3 regions of the Pseudoxanthomonas sp. LARHCG66 genome follow, and region 3 is predicted to be linked to each of the others. Evidence: riboswitches for the same ligand, from Rfam matches in the RefSeq annotation. Region 3 holds a riboswitch; each other region holds the start of a gene.
What was found. A riboswitch is a leader RNA that binds a small molecule or an ion and turns the genes downstream of it on or off. The one in region 3 is predicted to bind cobalamin.

Region 1 (3,988 bases), on a different contig from region 3:
GCGCAGGCTGTACTTCTTCGAATCCGCATTGACGCCCAACACCTTCTGGGTGGACCTGAAGGACGTGGACTTCTCGAAGGAGACCGGCAAGGTGCTGCGTCTGGACCTGGGCCCTGACCAGCGCAACGTGTTCGCCGGCAATGCGGTGAAGGACTTCAGGCCGGCGGAGCCGTTCGAGTTCCTGGGCCTGTAGTCAGAGGTCGAACGCCAGCAGGTCGTGACCGGTGGCCGCGCGCACCACGCGCCGGTACAGCACGTTGCCGCTGCCGCCATTGGTCAGCGCCACCAGCGCGCGCTGGCCGGCAAGATCGCCCAGGGCGAAGTTCTTGAAGATGCCGCCATTGCTGCCCGAGTGGTAGAACACGGGCCCGCGCGGCGTGGCTTCCAGGTTCCAGCCCAGGCCCTTCTCGGTCCAGCGGCCGGGCACGTCGATCTGCTTCGTCAGCATCGCCGTGCGCGTGGCCTCGCTGATCTGCCAGGGCGCGCGCGGCGTACGCACCATCAGCGCCATGAAGCGGGCGTAGTCCGTCGGCGTGGTGCGCAGGCTGGCCGCGGCATTGGCCAGGATGTCGCCGGGCCAGTTCACCAGGCCCTTGGGCGTGATCGCCTGCACGAGTGGCAGTGCGCGCGCGGCGTCTTCGTAACGCCACGCGGACAGCGGCCTGCCCCAGCGACCGGCGATGACCTGCGCCGCGCTCCACTGTTCGCGCAGCATCTGCGGCGGCATGCCGGGCTCTTCGTCCTCGACGGCACGATGGCCATGGACCGAACGCGCGGCGAGGTCCGCGCTCCACGTGTAGCTGCTGTCGCGCATGCCGGCCGGACCGAACAACAGGCGTTGCATGGACTCGTCCAGGCTCTCGCCGGTCAGCGTCTCCACCACCAGTTGCAGCCAGAAGATCGCCTCGCCCGAATAGTCGATGCGCGTGCCGGGCTTCACTGCGGGCACCAGTTTTTCGTTCGCCGGATCCTTGCGCCAGTTCGGCATGCCGGTGGAATGGCGCAGCACGTCGCGCGCGGTGACCAGGTCCACCCAGGGGTGATCGGCCAGGTAGTCCATCCGCCGGTAACGCACCAGCGGCGCGTCGAGATCGATCACGCCCTGGTCCGCCAGTTGCAGCACCAGGTAGGCGAACACGGGCTTGCTGAGCGAGGCATCCTCGAACAGCGTGTCGTCCGCCACCGGCGTACGCGCCTGCGCATTCGATACCCCGAGGTTGCGTGACCACACCACCTCGCCGCGTTCCACCACCGCCAGGCCGATGGCCGGGACACGCAATGCCTGCATCAGGCGCGGCAGGTCGGCGAGGAAAGGATCGGGCGGGATCCAGCCGGCAGCATCGTCGCAGGCGGCGGCGCGGGTGACCTGCGGCCAGGTCGCGGCCGCCAGGGTCGACAGGGCGGCGGTCTTCAGCCAGCGGCGGCGCGGGAGGGATGGCAGGGAGGGATGATTCATGCGGGCCTGGTTGAAGATCGTGGCGTCATGGAGGTGGACGAACGAGCGACCGCAAACCCCGCCGCGAGATCGTCATGGCTGCACTTGACGTACCACCATGCCGGGGGTACTTTGCCCATCGCCAAGGATTCCATCGCTTTATCCAGATATAGCGATGGAATTAAAAGGGAAGCCGGTGCGGCCTGTTCCATGGGCCTATTCCGGCGCTGCCCCGCAGCGGTATTTGGAAACGAACCTCGCCAACAGCACTGGTCCTCGCGGACCGGGAAGCGGCGGGAAGTAGGCCAGCGCACCCGCGCCCGTCCATGAGCCCGAAGACCTGCCCTGGCCGGAGGACACGACCGTCCTCCGACTGACCTGGAGCTTCCGAGGGGAGGTGGCCGGAGCCCGTGTCCGTGCGCGCCTGCCCGGATGCGTCCTCCTGCGCCCGACTTCGGCACTCCGGCTCGCCCGCGGGGGCGAAGGTCGCTGGCGTGGCGGGCCCTGGCCTGGCGCGCGGTTCCTTCGTTCCTCATCCGCTACCGCATGAGGACACGCACCATGACCACCGTTACCACCCTCGGCTTCCCGCGCATCGGCGTGAAGCGCGAACTGAAATCCGCCCTGGAAAGCTACTGGCGGGGCGAAAGCACCGCCGACGACCTCCAGCGCACCGCGCGCGACCTGCGCCATCGCCACTGGCAGCTGCAGCGCGAGGCCGGCGCCGATGTCGTGCCGTGCAACGACTTCGCGCTGTACGACCACGTGCTGGACACCGCCTTCCTGTTCGATGCCATCCCGGACGCCTACCGCGCGCTGGCCGACGCCGATCCGCTGGCCGGCTATTTCGCACTCGCGCGCGGCGTGCAGGACGGCGGTGCCGACCTGCGCGCGCTGGAGATGACCAAATGGTTCGACACCAACTACCACTACCTGGTGCCGGAGCTGCACGCCGGCCAGACCTTCCGCCTGCGTGGCGACAAGCCGGTGGCGGAATTCCTGGAAGCGCGCGCCGCCGGCCATGCCGCGCGGCCCGTGCTGCTGGGGCCGGTGAGTTTCCTGCTGTTGGCCAAGACGGTGGATGGCAGCGATCGTCTCGCGCTGCTGGAAGCATTGCTGCCGGTGTACGCGGCGCTGCTGGCCAGGCTGCACGACGCAGGGGCGGACTGGGTGCAGATCGACGAACCCTGCCTGGTGCTGGATCTGGATGATGCCGCGCGCGCCGCCTATGTGCAGGCCTATGCCACGCTGGCGAAAGGGGCGCGGCCGTCGCTGCTGCTGGCGACCTACTTCGGCCGCCTGGGCGACAACCTGCCGCTCGCGTGCGCGCTGCCGGTGGATGGCCTGCATGTCGACCTGGTGCGCGGCAAGGAGCAACTGGACGAGGTGTTGAAGCATCTGCCGAAGGGCCGCGTGCTGTCGGCGGGGCTGGTGGACGGTCGCAACATCTGGCGCACGAACCTGGACAACGCGTTGATCCTGGCGAAGTACGCGCAGGGCCATGTCGGCGACATCGCGTTGTGGTTGTCGCCGTCGTGTTCGCTGCTGCACGTGCCGGTCGACGTGGCCGGCGAGAAGGCGTTGCCTTCCGACCTGCGATCGTGGCTGGCCTTCGCGCGCCAGAAGATCGAAGAACTGCGCCTGCTGTCCGATGCCCTGCGCGATCCGCGCGCGGCGGAGCCGGGCCTGGCCATCGCCCGCGACCGGATCGAATCGCGCCGGCATTCGGCGCGCGTGCATCGTCCCGCAGTGGCGGCGCGCCTGGCATCGACGGAGGTCGCCGACATCCATCGCGATTCGCCTTACCCGCAACGCCGTGCCGCGCAGGCGGCACGCTTCGGATTGCCGGATTTCCCGACCACCACCATCGGCTCGTTCCCGCAGACCCACGAAGTGCGCGAGGCACGGGCAAGGAACAAGAGCGGCAAGCTGCCGGACGCGGACTACGAAGCCTTCCTGCGCGAGGAGACCGAACGCTGCGTCCGCTTCCAGGAAGAGATCGGCATCGACGTGCTGGTGCATGGCGAGTTCGAGCGCAACGACATGGTGGAGTACTTCGGCGAACAGCTGGAAGGCTTCGCCTTCACCCGCAATGGCTGGGTACAGAGCTACGGCTCGCGCTGCGTGAAGCCGCCGGTAATCTACGGCGACGTACAGCGCCCGGCGCCGATGACGGTGCGCTGGTCGCAGTACGCGCAGTCGCTGACCGACCGGCCGATGAAGGGCATGCTGACCGGCCCGGTGACGGTGCTGCAGTGGTCCTTCGTCCGCGACGACCAGTCCCGCGCGCAGACCTGCCGGCAGATCGCGCTGGCGCTGCGCGACGAAGTGCTGGATCTGGAAGCGGCCGGCATCTGCGTCATCCAGATCGATGAGCCTGCACTGCGCGAAGGCCTGCCGCTGCGGCGCGCCGACTGGTCTTCATACCTCGACTGGGCGGTGGAGTGTTTCCGCATCACCGCCGCCGGCGTGGCCGACGACACCCAGGTGCACACGCACATGTGCTATTCCGAGTTCAACGACATCATGGACGCCGTTGCGGCGATGGACGCC
Region 2 (3,988 bases), on a different contig from region 3:
CGCGACATCTTCACCGCGGGCGCGCGTGCCCTGGTGGCACAGGCCGAACGCGATGGCGGACTGGGTGAGGCCGACGCGCAGCGCTTCGTCGCCGAAGTTCTCGAGACCTTCCGCTGGCACGGCGATGCCACCGTCTCGCTGCAGACCTACCAGGCCCTGCACGGCCTGCACCGGCTGGTCGCCGACGTGGTCAGCTTCCATGGCCCGCACATCAACCACCTGACCCCGCGCACGCTGGACATCGATGCCGCGCAGGCGGCGATGCTCGACCGTGGCATCCAGGCCAAGGCCCTGATCGAAGGCCCGCCCCGCCGTGCGGTGCCGATCCTGCTGCGACAGACCAGCTTCAAGGCGCTGGAAGAGGAAGTCGCCTTCCCCGATGCCAGCGGCACGCTGGTACCCGGCAGCCACAGCGCGCGCTTCGGCGAGATCGAACAGCGCGGCCTGGCGCTGACGCCGGCCGGACGCGAACTCTACGACCGACTGCTGGCGCAGGTGCGCCAGGCAGGCGGTGCCGGCAATACCTCGGCGGACTATCCGCAGCGGCTGGCGGCCGCGTTCGCCGCGTTCCCGGACGACGAGGACACGCTGCGCCGTGAGGGCCTGGGCTACTTCCGCTACCGCCTGACCGATGCCGGCGCAGCACTGCCCGCCAGCGAGCGCACAGCGATGACGCCTGACGCGCTGGTCGAGGCGGGCCACGCCGTGGTCGATCCCATCGTCTACGAAGACTTCCTCCCGGTCAGCGCGGCGGGCATCTTCCAGTCCAACCTGGGCGGCGGCGAACAGCGCGCGTATGACGCGCACGCCAACCAGGAAGCGTTCGAAGCAGCACTGGGCAAGACGATCCACGACCCGTTCGCGCTGTACCAGCAGGCGCAAGACGCGTCGATCGCCGCGCTGAAGGCGTGATGCTCCTTCCCCTCTCCCTGCGTGAGCGGGGAGAGGGTGCCGAAGGCGGGTGAGGGGCGAACGAAGTCCGGGCACCCAATGCGTCGGATCGCGACAGCGCTTTTGATGCCAAAGAGCTTCATGCACGAATCATCACCGCGCCTGCCCCTCATCCGCCCCCGTATCCAGTACGGGGCAGGCTCTCCGGGCACCTTCTCCCCGCCGCGCGGGGAGAAGGCTTCAAAGCGTGAAACCCGCATCGCGTCGACATCGGCTGTTCCACACAACATTTGGTGTTGACGCTTCCATACACCCCCACTATCTTGTGGCCGTCGGTTCCGGAGATGGCTAGTCTCCGGATGAAAAGGGAAGCCGGTGACGCCTCGCGCCACTCCGGCACTGCCCCGCAGCGGTAATTGGGAACGACCCCGCCACACAGCACTGAGGCCCACGCCTCGGGAAGCGGCGGACTAGGAGGAAGGCACCGCCTTCCACGCCCATGAGTCCGAAGACCTGCCGACAGCCGCGCGTTGCACACCGCGCGGTGCCGGCCGCGGATTCTCCGGGGGGAGATGGCTGGCGAAGCAGGGCACCCGCAGTCCGACTGCGTGGTCTCGCCGCCTGCGACGCCGCTTCCCCACTGTGATTCCCCATCCGGCCTTCCGCTGCCCCGCGAGGGACGGGCCGCCGCGTGCACCACGCATGGAGGAATCTCGTGACCCAGATCGACACCGCCGTCGCCGACGCAGGCACCACCCCGTCCCAGAAGGACGCGTTTTCTCTGACCCCGCCGCCCACCGCCACCGCGATGAGCGTGACCAAGCGCAATGGCGGCCGCGAGCCGGTGGACCTCAACAAGATCGTGCGCGCGGTGCAGCGCAACTGCGAAGGCCTGCACGCCATCGACCCGATGCGCGTGGCCACCCGCACCATCTCCGGCCTGTACGACGGCGCCAGCACGCGCGAACTGGACGAACTGTCGATCCGCACCGCCGCGCTGCTGACCGGCGAGGAGCCCGAATACAGCCGCCTGGCCGCGCGCCTGCTGGCCGGCTACATCGTGAAGGAAGTCACCGGCCAGGAGATCCACGCGTTCTCGCAATCGGTCACCCGCGGCCACGAGGTCGGCCTGATCAACGACCGCCTGCTGAACTTCGTGCAGACCAACGCGCGCAAACTCAACGACGCGCTGGATGCCTCGCTCGACCTGCACTTCGACTACTTCGGCCTGCGCACGCTGTACGACCGCTACCTGCTGCGCCACCCGCACACCCGCAAGGTGATCGAGACCCCGCAGCAGTTCTTCCTGCGCATCGCCTGCGCGCTGAGCGAGGACGTGCCGGAAGCGCTGGCGCTGTACCGCCGCATGGGCAACCTGGACTACCTGCCCAGCTCGCCGACGCTGTTCAACAGCGGCACCACCCACGAACAGCTGTCCTCGTGCTTCCTGCTGGATTCGCCGCAGGACACGCTGGAGTCCATCTACGCCAAGTACGGCGACATCGCGCAGCTGAGCAAGTTCAGCGGCGGCATCGGCGTGAGCTACACCCGCGTGCGCTCGCGCGGCTCGCTGATCAAGTCCACCAACGGCCACAGCAACGGCATCGTGCCATGGCTGAAGACGCTGGATTCCTCGGTCGCCGCGGTCAACCAGGGCGGCAAGCGCAAGGGCGCGGCCTGCGTGTATCTGGAAACCTGGCATGCCGACATCGAGGACTTCCTCGAGCTGCGCGACAACACCGGCGACGAAGCCCGCCGTACGCACAACCTCAACCTGGCCAATTGGGTGCCGGACCTCTTCATGAAGCGCGTGGAGGCCGATCAGGAATGGTCGCTGTTCGATCCGCGCGTGGTGCCGGAGTTGACCGACCTGTACGGCGCTGCATTCGAGCTGGCGTACACGCAGGCCGAGACGCAGGGCAAGGCGATGAAGACCATCTCCGCCCGCAAGCTCTACGGCCGCATGATGCGTACGCTGGCCGAGACCGGCAACGGCTGGATGACCTTCAAGGACAAATGCAACGCCGCCAGCAACCAGACCCTGCGTGCCGGCAACGTGATCCACCTGTCCAACCTGTGCACCGAGATCCTCGAGGTCACGTCGACCGAAGAGACGGCGGTGTGCAACCTGGGCTCGATCAACCTCGCCCGCCATTTCGACGAGGACGGGTATTTCGATTTCGACAAGCTGGCCGAGACCGTGCGCCTGGCCGTGCGCCAGCTGGACCGCGTGATCGACCTGAATTTCTATCCGATCGAAACCGCGCGCCGCGGCAACCTGCGCTGGCGCCCGGTGGGCCTGGGCTGCATGGGCCTGCAGGATGTGTTCTTCAAGCTCCGCCTGCCGTTCGACAGCGCCGAAGCGCGTGCGATGTCGGCGAAGATCGCCGAGACCATCTACTTCCACGCACTCGAAACCTCGGTGGAACTGGCGCAGGAACGCGGCCGCCATCCGTCGTTCGCCGATACCCGCGCCGCCAACGGCGAACTGCAGTTCGATGCATGGAACGTTGTGCCCGAGAACGCAGAGCGCTGGGACGCGCTGCGCGCGCGCATCAAGGAGCACGGCCTGCGCAACTCGCTGCTGATCGCCATCGCGCCGACGGCGACGATCGCCTCGATCGCCGGCTGCTACGAATGCGTGGAGCCGCAGGTGTCCAACCTGTTCAAGCGCGAGACGCTGTCGGGCGATTTCCTGCAGGTCAACCGCTACCTGGTGGACGAGTTGAAGAAGCTGGGCCTGTGGACGGCGGAGACGCGCGATGCGATCAAACTGTCCGAAGGCTCGGTACAGGGCCTGGCGCAGGTGCCGGACACGCTGCAGCAGATCTATCGCACCGCGTGGGAAATCCCGATGCGTTCGCTGATCGACATGGCCGCCGGCCGTGGCGCCTTCATCGACCAGTCGGCCTCGCTCAACCTGTTCATGGAGAGCCCGAACATCGGCGCAATGTCGTCCATGTACATGTACGCGTGGAAGCAGGGCATCAAGACCACCTACTACCTGCGCTCGCGCCCGGCTACCCGCATCGCCAAGACCACGGTGAGCGCGGCGGCGACCACCGCGCCGAAGCGCGACTACACCCCGACCGAAGCC
Region 3 (3,988 bases):
CCGATAGCGCCGGCTCCAGCGCACATGCGCGTACCAGAACATCGCCACCATCGCGAAGCTGGCGGCGAACGCCGGTATGTTCTTCAGCGCCTGCAGTACGCCGCCGATGCTGTCAGGAATGCGCTCCACGGAGATGACCAGCAAAGTGACCGCGAACGCGAACGCCGCATCGACGAATGCCTCCAGCCGCGTCACGCCATGGCCACGCCAACCCGCTTCTTCTTCATCGCGTGCATTCGCGCCCACCTGTCGCCCCCGTCAGCCCATGCGCATGGGACGCATCATATCGGGCCGTCCCGCAGGACGCGGGAGTAGAATCGACGCCATGTCATTCGCCTCCCAGACGCTCACCGGCAGCAAGCCGGAACAATACGCACAGCTGGCCGCGCAGGCCCGTGCCCTGCTGGCCGGCGAACCGGACCGGATCGCCAATGCCGCCAACCTGGCCGCACTGCTCTACCACGCCCTGCCGGACCTCAACTGGGCCGGCTTCTACTTCTTCGATGGCCGGGAATTGGTCGTTGGCCCGTTCCAAGGCTTACCAGCCTGCGTGCGGATCCCGTTGGACAAGGGGGTCTGCGGAGCCGCCGCACGCACCCGCCAGACCCAGCGCGTGGACGATGTGGAGGCCTTCCCGGGCCACATCGCCTGCGATTCCGCTTCACGCTCGGAGTTGGTGGTACCGCTGGTGAAAGGGGACGAACTGGTCGGCGTGCTCGACCTGGACAGCCCACGCCTGGCGCGCTTCGATGCCGACGACCAGGCGGGCATGGAACGCATCGCCGCCATCTTCGTGGATTCGCTGACATGACAGGCACCAAGCTGCGCAACATCGGCCCCAAGTCCGCCGCCTGGCTGCGCCAGGTCGGCCTGCGCACGCAGGAGGACCTGGAGGGCGTCGGCGCGGTGGAAGCCTTCATACGGGTCAAGCGCGCGGGATTCCGGCCCAGCCTCAACCTGCTCTATGCGCTGGAAGGCGCCCTGCTGGACTGCCACTGGCAGCAGCTGCCCGAGGATCGCCGCAGTGCATTGCTGGTGGCCTACGACGCGGCGGCGGCCCTGCTGCCGCCGCCGCGCGGCCGACCCGCTGCAGGCCCGGTGACCACGACGCACACCGAGCGCGAAGAAGACACGGGCCCTTCGCTCAACCTGTTCGACTCGCCAGGCGGCGACGACTGACTCCTGCATCGGGGCTTCAGCCCCGATGCTTTTCAGCAACTCCATAGGGGGCTGCTCGAAGAGCATCGAAGCTGAAGCCCCTCCTGCACCTGTGCGGGCAGGAACGCGTTGGCTTCCCGTATACTGCGCGCGCTTTCAGGTGACCCGTGGCTTCCACGCCCGGGTTGAAACGGGAAGCCGGTGACCCGCGATACGCGGCATTCCGGCGCTGCCCCCGCAACGGTAGGCGAACAACAGCCGCGGCATCGGCCACTGTGCATTGCATGGGAAGGCGCCAAGGCGGAGTGCCCTGCACTCGTTCGCAAGCCCGGAGACCGGCCTGGGAGTCCACTGGTTGCGATGCGGAGGGCGTCGCGGCGTGCCGCGCCGCTGCCTGTCTGCTGCGCTGTCCGCAACGCTCCCTTCCCCGTCGCAACTCCACGCCGAAGAATGCGCGCGGGGCGCGCGATGGAGTTGAATCCGATGTACAGCCGTTTTCCCCTTTCCCACCTGGCCCTCGCGGTCGCATTGGCGCTGCCGTTCGCGGCGCAGGCGCAGGACCGCAGCACGACCGACCTCGACGAAGTCGTGGTATCCGGCACCCGAACCGCTGTCGCGGTCGAGGACAGCCTGGTCCCCGCGCAGGTGATCAATCGTGAAGCGATCCAGCGCAGCCAGGCCCGTTCGTTGTCCGAACTGTTGCAAGGCCGCGCCGGCATTTCGCTCGCCAACCAGGGCGGGGCCGGCAAGATCACCACGCTCAACCTGCGCGGCACCGAATCGGACCATGTGCTGGTGCTGATCGACGGCGTCCGCATGGGCTCGGCGACCGCCGGCCTGCCGGCGCTGCAGGACCTGCCGATCGATCAGATCGATCGCGTCGAGATCGTGCGCGGCCCGCGCTCAAGCCTGTACGGCTCGGAAGCCATCGGCGGCGTGATCCAGGTGTTCACCCGTCGCAACACCGGCAAGGTGCGTCCGAATTTCCGCATCGGCGTGGGCAGCGACAGCACGCGTGAAGCCAGCGCCGGCATCGGCGGCGGCAATGCGCGCGGCTGGTTCGGCGCGGACGTGGCGCATACGCGGACGGATGGCTTCAATGCCTGCCGTGGACGCGGTCCGGATCCGGGCATCCCGTTCGACTTCGGCGCTGGTTGCTTTACCGACGAACCCGACCGCGATGGCTACCGCAACACGTCGGCCAACCTGCGCGGCGGTTACTCTTTCACCGATACGCTGACGATGGAAGCCAACGCACTGCGCGCCGAGGGCAAGAGCGAATTCGACGGCAGCTTCACCAATCGCTCGGAAACGGTGCAGCAGGTGATCGGCACCAAGCTGCGCTATACGCCGAGCGAGAAGGTCGGCCTGCAGCTGAGCCTGGGCCGCAACGACGACAAATCAGACGATTTCCATGACGACGTGCAGTCCGGCTATTTCGAGACGCGCCGCTACGTGGCTTCGCTGCAGGGCGATTTCACGGTGGCCGCCAACCAGCTGCTGACCGCCGGCATCGACTGGCAGGACGACAAGGTGGAAAGCGCCACCGACTTCGACGTCACCCAGCGCGACAACCTGGCCGGCTTCGTCGAGTACCAGGGCCGCTTCGGTGCGCACCAGCTGCAGGCCAGCGTCCGCAACGACGACAACGAACAGTTCGGCAACCACACCACCGGCAGCCTGGGCTACGGATTCGGCTTCGACAACGGCCTGAAGCTGACCGCCAGCGTGGCCACCGGCTTCAAGGCGCCGAGCTTCAACGATCTGTACTACCCGTTCTTCGGCAACCCCGACCTGAAGCCCGAAGAATCCGAGAGCGTCAACCTGGGCATCGCGCGGTACGCGGACAGCTGGAACTGGACGTTCAACGTCTACCAGAACAAGGTGGACCAGCTGATCTCATACGATGCGGCGATCTTCCTGCCCAACAACATCGACGAAGCGCGCATCCGCGGCGCGGAGTTCACGGTCGACTTCACGCTGGGCGGTTTCGACATCGCCACCCAGCTGAGTCACACCGACCCGCGCAACCGTTCGGCGGGCCCCAACCACGACAACCTGCTGGCACGTCGTCCACGCAATACCGCGCGCATCGACGTGGATCGCGCGTTCGGCGCGTTCCGTACCGGCGTGACGTTCAACGCGGCGGGCGAGCGCTACGACAACCTGGCCAACACCGATCGCCTGGGCGGCTACAGCACGCTGGACCTGCGCCTGGAGTACGCCATCGCGCCGGCCTGGACGTTGCAGGCGAAGGTCGGCAACGTGTTCGACCGCGACTACGAAACCGTCGCCTGGTACAACCAGGCTGGCCGCACCTACGGCCTGAGCCTGCGTTACCAGCCGACCGAGTGACACGACGGGACACGCGATAGAAGAAAGCCCGGCATCGCCGGGCTTTTTTTTCCCCAATCACCCCGCCACCCGCTCCGCTTCGTCGAACAAGCCCGGCTGGGTCGCCACCTCATCCCGGTCGCGGAAGCCGGAAAGGCCCACGCCCACCAGCCGGTAACGCGTGGCCGCCGGCAGCTCCACGCGCTCGCGCAGCGCGAGTGCGATGTCGATGAAATCCTGCGCCGTCACCGGAGGCGACTCCGGCGTGAAGCTGCGGGTCAGGATGCGGAACTGCGAGGTCTTGAGCTTCAGTACCACCGTGCGGCCCACGCGCTCCGTCTTCCGGCTGGCGGCCCAGGCCTTTTCCGCGATACGGACGATGTGCGGTTCCAGTTCGGGCAGCAACAGGTCGGTGGCGAACGTGTCTTCGGCCGAGATCGACTGCACCGGCTGGTCAGGCTCCACGGGTCGCTCGTCGATGCCGCGCGCGCGCCGA

Region 1: it holds a riboswitch for cobalamin, as region 3 does, so the genes downstream of both, metE (5-methyltetrahydropteroyltriglutamate--homocysteine S-methyltransferase) here and btuB (TonB-dependent vitamin B12 receptor) in region 3, are expected to answer to the same signal.
Region 2: it holds a riboswitch for cobalamin, as region 3 does, so the genes downstream of both, ACIPRS_RS14080 (ribonucleoside-diphosphate reductase subunit alpha) here and btuB (TonB-dependent vitamin B12 receptor) in region 3, are expected to answer to the same signal.

The regions. Positions count from the first base shown of each region.
Region 1 covers NZ_JBIXJW010000004.1:288,206-292,193, reverse strand. Annotated here, with positions in the region: gene ACIPRS_RS14110 (linear amide C-N hydrolase) at 1-193, shown strand, start outside; gene ACIPRS_RS14105 (serine hydrolase domain-containing protein) at 194-1,456, opposite strand; cobalamin riboswitch at 1,564-1,797, shown strand; gene metE (5-methyltetrahydropteroyltriglutamate--homocysteine S-methyltransferase) at 1,997-3,988, shown strand, end outside.
Region 2 covers NZ_JBIXJW010000004.1:281,224-285,211, forward strand. Annotated here, with positions in the region: gene hglS (2-oxoadipate dioxygenase/decarboxylase HglS) at 1-912, shown strand, start outside; cobalamin riboswitch at 1,208-1,426, shown strand; gene ACIPRS_RS14080 (ribonucleoside-diphosphate reductase subunit alpha) at 1,700-3,988, shown strand, end outside.
Region 3 covers NZ_JBIXJW010000006.1:166,326-170,313, reverse strand. Annotated here, with positions in the region: gene ACIPRS_RS16895 (TMEM175 family protein) at 1-246, opposite strand, end outside; gene ACIPRS_RS16890 (GAF domain-containing protein) at 326-811, shown strand; gene ACIPRS_RS16885 (TfoX/Sxy family protein) at 808-1,179, shown strand; cobalamin riboswitch at 1,300-1,516, shown strand; gene btuB (TonB-dependent vitamin B12 receptor) at 1,642-3,513, shown strand; gene dinB (DNA polymerase IV) at 3,571-3,988, opposite strand, start outside.